DNA from 3 places in the Rhodococcus sp. NPDC127593 genome. Region 1 is predicted to be linked to each of the others. Evidence: riboswitches for the same ligand, from Rfam matches in the RefSeq annotation. Region 1 holds a riboswitch; each other region holds the start of a gene.
What was found. Region 1 has a riboswitch for cobalamin ahead of ACFVJ3_RS17225 (cobaltochelatase subunit CobN). Riboswitches for the same ligand answer to the same signal wherever they lie in the genome.
Positions count from the first base shown of each region.

Region 2: another riboswitch for cobalamin. It lies ahead of ACFVJ3_RS19250 (CbtB domain-containing protein); the one in region 1 lies ahead of ACFVJ3_RS17225 (cobaltochelatase subunit CobN).
Region 3: another riboswitch for cobalamin. It lies ahead of metE (5-methyltetrahydropteroyltriglutamate--homocysteine S-methyltransferase); the one in region 1 lies ahead of ACFVJ3_RS17225 (cobaltochelatase subunit CobN).

Region 1 covers NZ_JBHXWI010000016.1:141,557-145,872, reverse strand. The annotation lists gene ACFVJ3_RS17235 (precorrin-8X methylmutase) at 1-347, opposite strand, end outside; gene cobG (precorrin-3B synthase) at 372-1,505, opposite strand; cobalamin riboswitch at 1,512-1,655, shown strand; gene ACFVJ3_RS17225 (cobaltochelatase subunit CobN) at 1,711-4,316, shown strand, end outside.
Region 2 covers NZ_JBHXWI010000019.1:89,365-93,680, forward strand. The annotation lists gene ACFVJ3_RS19230 (carbonic anhydrase) at 1-166, opposite strand, end outside; gene ACFVJ3_RS19235 (A/G-specific adenine glycosylase) at 267-1,145, shown strand; gene ACFVJ3_RS19240 (alpha/beta fold hydrolase) at 1,157-1,912, opposite strand; gene ACFVJ3_RS19245 (antibiotic biosynthesis monooxygenase family protein) at 1,945-2,259, shown strand; cobalamin riboswitch at 2,311-2,444, shown strand; gene ACFVJ3_RS19250 (CbtB domain-containing protein) at 2,467-2,661, shown strand; gene ACFVJ3_RS19255 (CbtA family protein) at 2,652-3,446, shown strand; gene ACFVJ3_RS19260 (DUF5996 family protein) at 3,461-4,316, opposite strand, start outside.
Region 3 covers NZ_JBHXWI010000048.1:64,308-68,623, forward strand. The annotation lists gene ACFVJ3_RS35425 (sensor histidine kinase) at 1-957, shown strand, start outside; gene ACFVJ3_RS35430 (response regulator) at 954-1,562, shown strand; cobalamin riboswitch at 1,688-1,896, shown strand; gene metE (5-methyltetrahydropteroyltriglutamate--homocysteine S-methyltransferase) at 2,023-4,284, shown strand.

The sequences.
Region 1 (4,316 bases):
GCCGAACGGGTGTTCCCGATCTGCTCCGCCAGCACCGGGACCCGGGGGTCGCGCAGCGTGCAGAGCACCTCGTTGTCCGCGGGGAGACGCTTCCGGGTCACGCCGGCGGCGACCATCTGCGCGTCGCACAGGATCGGGGCGCCGCCCGCCAGCGCCGCGCGGGCAGCCTTGACGACACCGGGGGTGAACGCGACGTCGTCGACGAGGTCGACCTGACCGCTCGCGTGGATCATGCGGACCACGGCCTGCGAGACGTCCTCGGGAAAGGCACTGAGATCCGCCTCGGCGCGGATCGTGGCGAAGGACTGGCGGTAGATCTCCGCGCCGTCTCGGATGTACTCGATCATTCGCTCACGATAGAGGCACCGCGGTCACGGCTCCTCAACCCGGTAACCCGTCTCCGTGGCGACGACGTCGGCGACCTCACCCTTGGGCCGCCCGCAGCACCGCTCGCAGCCCGACCAGTGCTGTCGGCCCTCCACCGGGAGTTCGCCGCTCGCGACGGCGTCCCGCGCGTCGGCCCGCACATCGGCGAGCGCTTTCTCGCAGCCGGGTTGCCCGGTGCAGGCGCTGACGTTCAGCCACGGTGAGTTCTCGTCGAAGATCAGGCCCATCGGGGCGAGGACCCGCACGATCTGCTCGGCGGACCACTCGTCGAGATCGCACAGCAACACCGACTTCCAGGGCGTGACGATCACCGGCTTCTCGACCGCGGCGAGGAACTCCGCCAGCCGGGCGTCGAGGGTCCCGAACGCGAGACCGCCGCCGAGGGTCACGGTGCCGTCCGGTTGGTCCAGCCATCCGATCGGTGGCCGATGCTCGTCGAACCCGCTCACCGGGTCGGCGGTCGGTGCGAGCGCCAATGCCGACAGGGTCCGTTCGGCACCGTCGGCGATCTCGGACAGCCGCCAGTGCTGATCGCGCAGTTCCAGGAAGACGCGGGCGGCGTCGAGGAGCACCGTCACCGATTCCGTCGTCGTGACCCGGGCGCCGCTGTCGCGACCGGCGAGAACCAGGGCGACCTCCGTCTCGCTCACCGCATGGACGCCGAAATCGCCGCCGAGCGCCGAGACGTCGCCGCGCCCGTCGTCGAGGGTGAACAGGGTGCGGCCCGGCAGGTCCGCCAACGCGGAGTCCGCGCACAACGTCCGATCGAGTTCGTCGACCAGATCCCGAAGGTCCGCGAGACCACCGATCCGGCCGGTCAGCGGTGAGACGAGGATGTTGCGGACCCGTTCGTGCGTCTCCGACGGCAGGAGGCCCGCGTCGGCGAGGCGGCGGGCGAACTCCTGCGGGTCGCGGACCGCCCGCAGTTGCGCGTTGCCGCGGGAGGTCAGTTCGATCTCGCCGCTCCCGAGGTCGCGGGCCGATTCCGCGAGGGTCTGCAGCTGGGGAGAGGTCAGCACACCTCCGGGGAGGCGCACCCGGGCGAGCGCACCGTCCGCGGCCTGGTGGACCTGCAGCGCGCCGGGGCATGCATCGGGGCGGGAACGGGAGTCGACCATGGTCCCAGGTTACGTCCGGCCCCAGGTAGCATCACCAGCACTTGCGGCAGCAGGAGAGGAAGCCGGTGAAAATCCGGCGCGGTCGCGCCACTGTGAGCTCGCCGAAACCGGTGGGCGAGCCAGACCCTCACCTGCCGTCCTCCGACCTACGGTTCCGCACGGGACCACTGCCACGGGGCGCGACACCCCCAGGAAGGCTCCACACGTGATCCTGCTGCTCTCCACCTCCGACACCGACCTGCTCAGCGCACGCGCCAGCGGGGCGGACTATCGCTGGGCCAACCCGGCCCGGCTGCTGGTCGAGGAGGATCTGCCGGGGCTGCTCCACGGCGCCGACCTGGTCGTGGTGCGCATCCTCGGCGGCCGCCGGGCGTGGGAAGAGGGCCTCGCCGCGGTCCTGGCCAGCGGACTGCCCGTGGTGGTCCTCGGCGGCGAGCATGCCCCGGACGCCGAACTGATGGAGTGCTCGACCGTCACCGCCGGTGTCTCGGCGGAGGCACACAACTATCTCGCCGAGGGCGGCGCCGACAACCTCGCCCAGCTGCATCACTTCCTGTCGGACACCGTGCTGCTGACCGGTCACGGTTTCGAGGCGCCGGTCCACCTGCCGAGCTGGGGTGTCGCGCCGTTCGCTCCCGATGCGAACCCGGAGCGCCCCACAATCGCCGTTCTCTACTACCGCGCCCAGCACCTGGCCGGGAACACCCGCTACATCGAGGCGCTGTGCGACGCCGTCGTGGCGGCTGACGGCACTCCGCTGCCGATCTTCTGTGCGTCGCTGCGCACCGCCGAGCCGGAATTGCTGAACACGCTGCGCCGGGCGGACGCGATGGTGGTCACCGTGCTCGCCGCCGGCGGCACCAAGCCGGCCGGCGTCTCGGCCGGTGGCGACGACGAGGCGTGGGACGTCGCCGCTCTGGCCGCGCTGGACGTGCCGATCCTGCAGGGACTGTGCCTGACCAGCAGCCGTGAGTCGTGGGAGTCCAACGACGACGGATTGTCGCCGCTCGACGTCGCCACCCAGGTCGCGGTCCCCGAGTTCGACGGCCGGCTGATCACGGTGCCGTTCTCGTTCAAGGAGATCGACGCCGACGGTCTCTCCACCTACGTTCCCGACGCCGAGCGCGCCTCCCGGGTGGCGGGCATCGCCGTCCGGCACGCCCGACTCCGGCACATCCCCGCATCCGACCGCCGGATCGCTCTGATGCTGTCGGCGTACCCGACGAAGCACGCCCGCATCGGCAACGCCGTCGGTCTCGACACCCCGGCCAGTGCCATCAGGTTGCTCACCGAGATGCGAGCCGCCGGATACGACCTGGGCCCCGCGGACGGGCCGGACTCAGTGCCCGGTCTCGCAGCCCAGGACGGCGACGCGCTGATCCATGCCCTCATCGCCGCCGGCGGCCAGGACCCGGACTGGCTGACCGCGGAACAGCTCGAGGGCAACCCGATCCGGATCTCCGCCGCCCGCTACCGCGAGTGGTTCTCGGCGCTGCCCGCGGAACTGCGCGAGGGCGTCGAGGAGCACTGGGGACCGGCGCCGGGCGAACTGTACGTCGACCGCTCGCAGGATCCCGCCGGTGAAATCGTCATCGCCGCAATGCAGTTCGGGAATCTCGTGCTGATGGTGCAGCCGCCGCGCGGATTCGGGGAGAAGCCGGTCGCGATCTACCACGACCCGGACCTGCCACCGAGCCACCACTACCTCGCCGCCTACCGGTGGATCGCCGCGGATGCCGCCGCCGGCGGTTTCGGCGCCGACGCCGTTGTCCATCTCGGCAAGCACGGCAACCTCGAATGGCTGCCCGGCAAGACACTCGGCATGTCCGCGTCGTGCGGCACCGACGCCGCGCTCGGCGACCTGCCGCTGATCTACCCGTTCCTGGTCAACGATCCGGGGGAGGGCACGCAGGCCAAGCGCCGCGCCCACGCGACGCTCGTCGATCACCTGATCCCGCCGATGGCCCGCGCCGAGAGCTACGGCGACATCTCGCGACTCGAGCAGCTCCTCGACGAGCACTCGAACATCTCCGCGCTCGACCCGTCCAAGCTGCCGGCCATTCGCCAGCAGATCTGGACGCTGATGCGCGCCGCGAAGATGGACCACGACCTCGGACTGCAGGAACGTCCCGACGAGGACGTGTTCGACGACATGCTGCTGCACGTCGACGGCTGGCTGTGCGAGATCAAGGACGTCCAGATCCGTGACGGCCTCCACATCCTCGGTGCGGCCCCCCGCGACGACGCCGAGGTCGAACTGGTGCTCGCGATGCTGCGCGCCCGGCAGATGTGGGGCGGCGAGCAGAACGTCCCCGGACTCCGCGAGGCGCTCGGCCTCAGCGAGGACGGCGACGAATCCCGTACCCGCGTAGACGACATCGAGCAGCAGGCGCACGCACTGGTGCAGGGCATGCACGACGCCGACTGGGAACCGGACGCCGCCGACACGCTCACCGCCGACGCCACCGTCGCGAAGATTCTCCGTTTCGCCGCCACCGAGGTGGTGCCCCGGCTGCGGGAGACCGACAACGAGATCGCGCAGGTGCTGCACGCACTCGACGGCGGCTTCATCGCCGCCGGGCCGAGCGGTTCGCCGCTGCGCGGGCTGATCAACGTGCTCCCGACGGGCCGCAACTTCTACTCCGTCGACCCGAAGGCCGTACCGTCCCGGCTCGCCTGGGAGACCGGCCAGGCGATGGCCGAATCGTTGCTGGACCGCTACAAGTCCGATCACGGAGAGTGGCCGCGCTCGGTGGGTCTGTCCGTGTGGGGCACGTCCGCAATGCGCACCTCCGGAGACGACATCGCCGA
Region 2 (4,316 bases), on a different contig from region 1:
CGCGGGAGTCTCCGCATCCGAACAGGACGGCCGTGGGGTGCTGGCCGCCGACGAGCTTCGCGCGATCGGCGATGCCCTGGCTGGGATGGAGCGAGGTGCCGCTCACGAATCGGTCGTTACCCTGACGCAGGGCCTTCCACGCGGACACGGGGTTGGAATTAGGCATGGGAACATTGTGCACCGGGCGCGTCGCACCGTCGCAACGGGAATGTGACGACGGCGGAAATTCCGTTTCCCCCGTGAACGAAGGGACTTGTGAGGACGAAGTGGCCGTTGACTCCTCCGCGCTGATCAGCTGGTACGACGTACAGGCCCGGGATCTGCCGTGGCGCCGCGGCGGCGTCACGGCCTGGCACATCCTGATGAGCGAGATCATGCTGCAGCAGACGCCCGTCGTCCGGGTGGCCCCGATCTGGGAGGAATGGGTGCAGCGCTGGCCCGTCCCGTCCCGCATGGCCGCGTCGAGTCAGGCCGACGTTCTGCGCGCCTGGGGCAAGCTCGGCTACCCGCGTCGGGCGCTGAGACTCCACGAGTGCGCCGGGGTGCTGGCCGCCGAGCACGGCGACGTGGTTCCCAGTGACGTCGACACCCTCCTCGGTCTGCCCGGCATCGGTGCCTACACCGCGCGGGCCGTCGCCTGCTTCGCCTACGGACAGCGCGTACCCGTCGTCGACACGAATGTCCGGCGAGTGGTCGCCAGGGCCGTGCACGGAAGCGCCGAGCCGGGAAATCCGTCGACCACGCGTGACCTCGCCGACGTGTCCGCGCTGCTCCCCCGAACCCGCGCGCGGGCCGCCACGTTCTCCGCGGCCCTGATGGAACTCGGGGCCACCGTGTGCACCGCACGCTCCCCCGAATGCGCCCGCTGCCCGCTTCCGAAATGCGCCTGGGTGGATGCCGGACGTCCCGCGCACACGGGTGAGCGCCGGAAGGTCCAGAAGTTCGCCGGCACGGACCGTCAGGTGCGCGGCAAGCTCATGGCCGTACTCCGTGAGAGCTCCGCCCCCGTCGAACGCGTCCGGCTCGACCAGGTGTGGCTCGGCGATCCCGGGCAGCGCGACCGCGCCCTCCACTCCCTGCTGATCGACGGACTCGTCGAGCAGACCGACGACGGCCTCTTCGCCCTCGCGGGCGAGGGGAACTGACTGCCAAACGCTCAGCCGAGCCCGTCGAGGAATGCCTCGACCACTTTCCGGTACTGCTCCGGCTGGTCGTCGTGGACGAGGTGCCCGGCCTGCTCGATGCGGACGTACTCGGCGCCCGGGTGCCGCTCCGCCATGGTCCGCATCTGACCTTCGGGAGTGATCGTGAACTCTCCCTCGATCAGCAGGGCCGGAACGCTGATCGACGCCCACTGGTCCCAGAAGTGCCTGCCGCCCCACTCCTCGGAGATGTCGCGGAACGTGTCGACGTCCCCGTGCAGGTACCAGCCGTCGGCGCACTTCTCGAACGAATCCAGGAAGTACTGTCCGGCAACCGGACCGAAGAACTCGAAGAGGTCTTCCCGCGTCGCGAACGGCTGCGGCCAGTTCGAGATCATCGCCGCCCAGTCCGCGGCGGTACGGCCCCGGAAGTCGGGGGCCATGTCTTCGAGCACGAGCGCCGACACCTTCTCCGGGTGTTCGGCCGCCAGGCACCACGCGTGCAGGGCGCCCATCGAATGACCGATCACCACCCACGGCCCGGCGAAGGGCGCGAGCGCGACGACCAGGTCTTCCACGAATGCTTCCGTCGTCAACCGCGACGGTGCGGGCCTGCCGTGACCTGCGGCGTCGAAGGTGAAGACGTGGCCGTGTTCGCGCAACCACGGCACGTGCCGCCCCCACGTCCGCGCGCTGCCCATCAGCCCGTGCAGGAGCAGAATCGGCTGTCCCGTCCCGCCCTCGTCGTGCAACGCACTCTCACCCGCCACCCCTCCGACGCTAGCGGAGTAACCTCGCCCGCATGGCAGTGGTGAAGATCAACGCAATCGAAATTCCCGAGGGCGCGGGCCCCGAACTCGAGAAGCGCTTCGCGGCGCGGGCGCACGCCGTGGAGAACTCCCCCGGCTTCCTCGGCTTCCAGCTTCTGCGCCCAGTCAAGGGCGAGAGCCGCTACTTCGTCGTCACCCAGTGGGAGAGCGAAGAGGCATTCGCGGCGTGGCGCGACGGTCCGGCCAGGGAAGCACACGCCGGTGAGCAGAAGAAGCCGGTGGCGTCCGGAGCTTCCCTGCTCGAGTTCGAGGTCGTGCTCGACGTCGCGGCGGCGAGCAAGAGCTGAGAGTCGGGGCCGAGCGGGAGGATTGACACGGCGGCCCGCCGGGTGCAAAAGTTCGCAGGACAAAGCGATGGTTCGGCAGGAATCCGGTGCAATCCCGGAGCGGTCGCGCCACTGTAAATCGGAGTAGTCCTTCACGGGAGCCACCTCGACAGCCAGATACTGCGGCCATCGCCTGGACCTAGGGGACGCGAAATCCCAGGAGGAACTATGGCACTCGCCTACGCACCCGGCTCGTCGGTCGACACGACCCGCCTCGCCGTCATCTCTTTCGCGATCGTTCTGTTCGCGATGCTCGCTCTCTATCTCGTTGGTTTCGACCAGGGCGCGATTTCGCGCAGTGGCATGTACATGCATGAATTGATGCACGACGGCCGCCACCTCCTGGGTCTGCCATGCCACTGACCGATTCCTTCGCGAAACTCCTCATCCGTGGTCTGCTGGCCGGCCTGATCGCAGGCATCCTGGCCGGTGGCGTCGCCTTCGTCCTCGGTGAGTCACACATCGATGCGGCCATCGCGATCGAAGAGTCGCACAGCGCTTCCGAAGCCGAAGTCCACTCGCACGACGCCACCCAGGCAGAAGAGCCGGCCGGGCACTCGCACGACGAGGAAGAAGCACTGGTCAGCCGTGACGGACAGCGCTTCGGACTGTTCCTCGCCACGTCCCTCGCGGGCCTGGCTCTGGGAGCGATCTTCGCCGTCGTCGCGAACTACGCGCGTCGGGTGACGACGCTGTCGGGGCCGTTGCTCGGGCTGACACTGGCCACGTTGGGCTGGTTGGCAATCGAGGCGGTGCCGTTCTTCAAGTACCCCGCCAACCCGCCCGCTGTCGGAGACCCCGAAACGATCACCCAGCGCACCTGGCTGTGGCTCGCCGCAGTCGTGCTGGGCCTGCTCGCGGTGGTGGCCTCCGTCTTCGCGGCGAAGGCCGTCGCAGCGCAGGAGTTCCTGTCGGTGCGGATCGCGGCGCCGGTTCTCGCCTTCCTCGCGGTGGTGACCATCGGATACCTCGTTCTGCCCACCGTCAACGAAGTGGGCGACGACTTCCCCGCAGTGCTGCTGTGGCAGTTCCGCCTGTCGTCCCTCGCGACGCAGGCCACGTTGTGGCTGGTTCTCGGACTGGCCTTCGCGTTCCTCACGGAGCGTGCCACCCGGGCCACGACGCCCGCGACGGCAAACGCCGCCTGACCCGCCTCTCGGGGTCAGCGGGATCTGTCCCATCGGGCCGGGTCCGCCTCCAGGGCGGCCCGGTCCCAGCCACCCCGCTCGGCGGCCGCGTCGTACGTGCTGTGCAGGAACTTCAGCAGTGCGGCATCGGGATCGTCTGCGGTGCGGACGGTCTCGTACGGCAGCAGGAACTGCCCGTTCTCCTTGCTGTAGAAAGCTCCTTCAGGCCCGACCGGGTAGTCGGCGAAGCCGTCCGGTTCCGGATAGGCGTACGCGTAGAACGCGCCTTCGACACCACCACCGGGCCAGAAACCGCAGCTGCTCAGCTCGTGCGAGTAGCCCTCGACCATCACCCAGTCTCCGCAGTTCGGTGCTCCGCCAGGGTGAGTCGGTGCGGTTCGCCCGGAGAACCGTGTACAGGCCAGGTCGAGCGCACCCCAGAAGAAGTGCACGGGACTGACCTTCCCGATGAAATGGGAACGGAACTCGTGTAGGACGCGGTCTGCCTGCACGAGCTGCCGCCAGAACTGGTGCACCGACTCCCCGTCGTACGAACAGTGCTGGGTGTCCTCCGCGAACGGAACTGCGGGGTCCACCTCGTTGGGCCGGGCCAGAATGGTCGTCGCCACACCCAGTTCGGCCAGCGTGCCCATCGTCTCCGCATAGAAATCGGCCACCGACTTCGGTTCGAGGGCAATCGTCCCGGTGCCGCCCGTGCTCGTGCGGATCACCAGTCGGTGGTCGGCGAAGTCGAATTCGATGTCGAAACAGTCGGTGTCGTACGGGATCGTCGACGTCGTGAGACCGCGGGGGCTCACGTACAGCGGGACCTGCCACCAGTGGTTGATCAACGGTGCGTGGGCCAAGCGGATCTTCCCGACTATCTGCGTC
Region 3 (4,316 bases), on a different contig from region 1:
TTCGCGGTGACGTACCTCGCGATGTTCCGGTGGTCGCATACCCGGCGCGCGCACAACGAGTTTCGGCCACCGCTGAACCAGGCGGTGCCGCTCGTGGTGGCGTTGTTCGGGCTCGCAGCCGTCATGGTGGTCGCTGTCGGGTCGTCGGGTCTGTCCGCCGCCGTCTTCCTCGCGGTCTCCGCGGTCATGCTGTTCCCCGCGTGGCTCGGCGGGATCACCGCCCTGACCGTCGCGGTTCTCGTGGAAGTGATCTCCGCGGTGATGGACTGGGGGTCGGGCACCGGACTCTCGCTGGGGGTCTGCGCGGCCGCGTTCGCGATGTTCGGGGTGACCAAGCTGATCAACCGCAACATCGAACTCCTCCGGGAACGGGAGAAGAGCGAACGACTCGCGGTGCAGGAGGAACGCACCCGGATGGCCCGCGACCTCCACGACATCCTCGGGCACTCCCTCACCGTCATCACCGTCAAGGCCGAACTCGTGGGCCGGCTCCTCGACATCGACGTCGACCGGGCCCGCACGGAAGTGGCAGACCTGGAACGTCTTTCCCGCGACGCGCTCGCGGATGTCCGGCAGGCCGTGCAGGGAATCCGGGGACTGTCGCTTCCGGTGGAGATCGCCCGGGCCGGGGAAGCGCTGCGGTCGGCCGGAATCGAGGCCGAGCTGCCCAACAGCACCGAGTCGGTGCCCACCGGGCTGCGCGAGTTGTTCGCGTGGACGGTCCGCGAAGGTGTCACGAACGTGGTCCGGCACAGCGGTGCGACGCACTGCTCGGTCACGGTGGGTGAACGCGAGGTCACCGTCGTCGACGACGGCTCCGGCTGTAGTGAATCCGCGCACGGGAACGGGCTGGTGGGCCTTCGGGAGCGCGCCGCCGCCGCCGGAGCCCGGGTCGTCATCACCCATCCGCAACCCGGCGGATTCTCGTTGCACGTGCTGACGGAAGAGGTCCCGTGACGATCCGGCTGCTGCTCGCCGACGATCAAGCACTCGTCCGCGGGGCCCTCGCCGCCCTGCTGGACCTGGAGGCGGACCTGACGGTCGTCGCGGAGGTCGGGCGCGGCGACGAGGTCGTCGCGGCGGCGCGCGAGCACTCCCCCGACGTCGCGCTGCTCGACGTCGAAATGCCCGGTCTGGACGGGATCGCCGCGGCCGCGGCACTGCGGGACGAGGTGCCGCAGACCCGCGTCCTGATCGTGACGACGTTCGGTCGTCCCGGCTACCTGCGCAAGGCACTCAAGGCTGGTGCGTCGGGGTTCGTCGTGAAGGACACCCCGGCCCGGCAGCTCGCCGACGCCGTACGTCGCGTCCATGCCGGGCTGCGCGTCGTCGACCCCGCTCTCGCCGCCGACAGCCTCGTCAGCGGGGAATCGCCGCTCACCGACCGCGAGACCGACGTGCTGCGGGCGGCGCGGGACGGTGCGCCGGTCGCGTCGATCGCGGCCGCACTGTTCCTGTCCGCAGGTACCGTGCGCAACCATCTGTCGGCGGCGATCGGCAAGACCGGGGCCAGCACCCGCGCCGAGGCCGTCCGCGCCGCGGAGTCGAACGGCTGGCTTTAGGCGCTTCGCGCCCGTGCGCCTTTTTGGTAGTTGGGGCTACCAAAAAGGCGCACGGGCCGAAGGCCTATGCTGGCCCGTGCAGCTGGTTCGCCCGGCACGGTCGTGAGGAGCCCCGAAGACCGCACCTGGCGTCGAAGCACGTCGGACTCCCCGGAGTTCGCGTGTGAGAGGGAACCCGGTGAGAATCCGGGACTGTCCCGCAGCGGTGAGCAGGAACGACCGCCGTCACCATGCACTGGGCACACAGCCTGGGAAGCGACGGCCACTAGGTCCGGTGTGATTTCACACCGGCTGCCTGCGAGTCCGAAGACCTGCCGACTGTGTCGGGCACGCCGTGCCCGACGGTGACCGCCTCGTGGATTGGGCGTGTAGACCTTCTCGCGCTGCAGCACGTCCCTGGGCTCGAGAGGTGTACCCGTTTGCCGGTGGTAGCCGTACCGCGTACGCAACTGGAGATACCGTGACATTCACTTTCACCGCGACCGTGCTGGGCTCACCTCGCATCGGTCCGAATCGCGAACTGAAGAAGGCCGTCGAGTCGTACTGGGCCGGACGCCTCGACGCCGAAGCGCTCGACGCTCTCGCCCGGGATCTGCGACGCCAGACCTGGACGAGCCTGCGCGATGCCGGGCTCGACTCCGTTCCCGTCAACACGTTCTCGTACTACGACCATGTGCTGGACACCGCGGCGATGCTCGGTGCCCTGCCCGACCGTGTCGCCGGCATCGAGAACGACCTCGACCGCTACTTCGCCGCCGCCCGCGGCAACGACACGGTCGCCCCGCTCGAGATGACCAAGTGGTTCGACACCAACTACCACTATCTGGTGCCGGAGATCTCCCCGTCGACGACGTTCGCCCTCGACCCGGCGAAGGTGCTCCGCGAACTCGAAGAGGCACGTGCCCTGGGCATTCCGGCCCGACCGGTGGTGGTGGGTCCGGTCACGTTCCTGCTGCTGTCGAAGGCCGTCGGCTCGGACGCACCCCTCCTCGACCGCCTCGACGAACTCGTCCCGCTGTATGCGGACCTGCTCGGCCGGCTCGCCGACGCGGGCGCCGAGTGGGTGCAGGTCGACGAACCCGCGCTCGTCGCCGACCGCACACCGGAGGAGATCGCGGCGGCCAAGCGAGCCTACGACCGGTTGTCCGCGGTCGCGTCGCGACCGGCGATCCTCGTCGCGTCCTACTTCGGCAGCCTCGGCGATGCACTCCCCGCGATCGCCTCGACCGGTGTCGAGGGAATCGCGATCGACCTGGTCGCCGGATCCGACACTCTCGCCACGGTTCCCGATCTGACCCGCAAGCACGTCGTTGCCGGCGTCGTCGACGGACGCAACATCTGGCGCACCGACCTGGACGCGGCACTGGCCTCGCTCGGCACCCTGCTGGGCAGCACCGGCTCGCTCGCCGTCTCGACGTCGTGCTCGCTGCTGCACGTCCCGTACACGCTCGACGCGGAAACCGGCCTCGACAAGGCGCTGCGGTCGTGGCTGGCGTTCGGGACCGAGAAGGTCCGCGAGGTCGTCACGCTCGGCACCGCACTGACCAGCGGTCGCGAGTCCGTCGACGACGAATTCGCGCTCGCCCGCGCGGCGGCGTCCACCCGCAACACCGACCCGCGTCTGCACGACGCCACGGTCCGTGCCCGGCTGGACGCGCTCACCGCGTCCGATCCGGGGCGCAGTCCCGCGGCGGAACGACGGGAGGTCCAGTCGGCGCTGTCGCTTCCGGTGCTGCCGACCACGACCATCGGCTCGTACCCGCAGACGACGCAGATCCGCGTCGCGCGCGCGGCGCGGCGCAAGGGTGAGATCGACGAGGCCGAGTACCTGAACCGGATGCGCGCCGAGGTCGCCGATGTGGTTGCGCTGCAAGAGAAGCTGGACCTCGACGTGCTGGTGCACGGCGAACCGGAACGCAACGACATGGTGCAGTACTTCGCCGAACAGTTGGACGGGTTCTTCGCGACGGACAACGGCTGGGTGCAGTCGTACGGCAGCCGCTGCGTCCGCCCGCCGATCCTGTACGGCGACGTGCGCCGCAGCAACCCGATGACCGTCGAATGGATCACGTACGCGCAGTCGCTCACGCAGCGTCCGGTGAAGGGCATGCTCACCGGTCCGGTGACGATCCTGGCGTGGTCGTTCGTGCGCGACGACCAGCCGCCGGCCGCCTCGGCCAACCAGGTGGCGCTGGCCATCCGCGACGAAACGGTGGACCTGCAGGGTGCGGGCATCCGGATCGTCCAGGTGGACGAGCCCGCGCTGCGCGAACTGCTGCCCCTGCGGGCCGCGGATCAGCCGGCGTACCTCGACTGGTCGGTCGGGGCGTTCCGTCTCGCGACGTCCGGGGTCTCCGACTCGACGCAGATCCACACCCACCTCTGCTACTCGGAGTTCGGTGAGGTCATCGAGGCCATCGCGAGGCTCGACGCCGACGTCACCTCCATCGAGGCGGCCCGCTCGCACATGGAGGTCCTCGACGACCTCAACGCCGTCGGCTTCGACCTCGGCGTCGGTCCGGGCGTGTACGACATCCACTCGCCGCGGGTGCCCGGCGTCGAGGAGATCGCGGCGTCGCTGCGGGAGGCGTTGAAGGCGGTGCCGGTGGAACGGCTTTGGGTCAACCCCGACTGCGGGCTGAAAACCCGTGGTCCCGCCGAGGTCGAGGCGTCGCTGCGCAACCTCGTCGACGCGGCGAAGCTGGTCCGCGCGGAGCTCTAGGCTGCGCCCGTGAGTGGTTGAGGAGTCCCTGG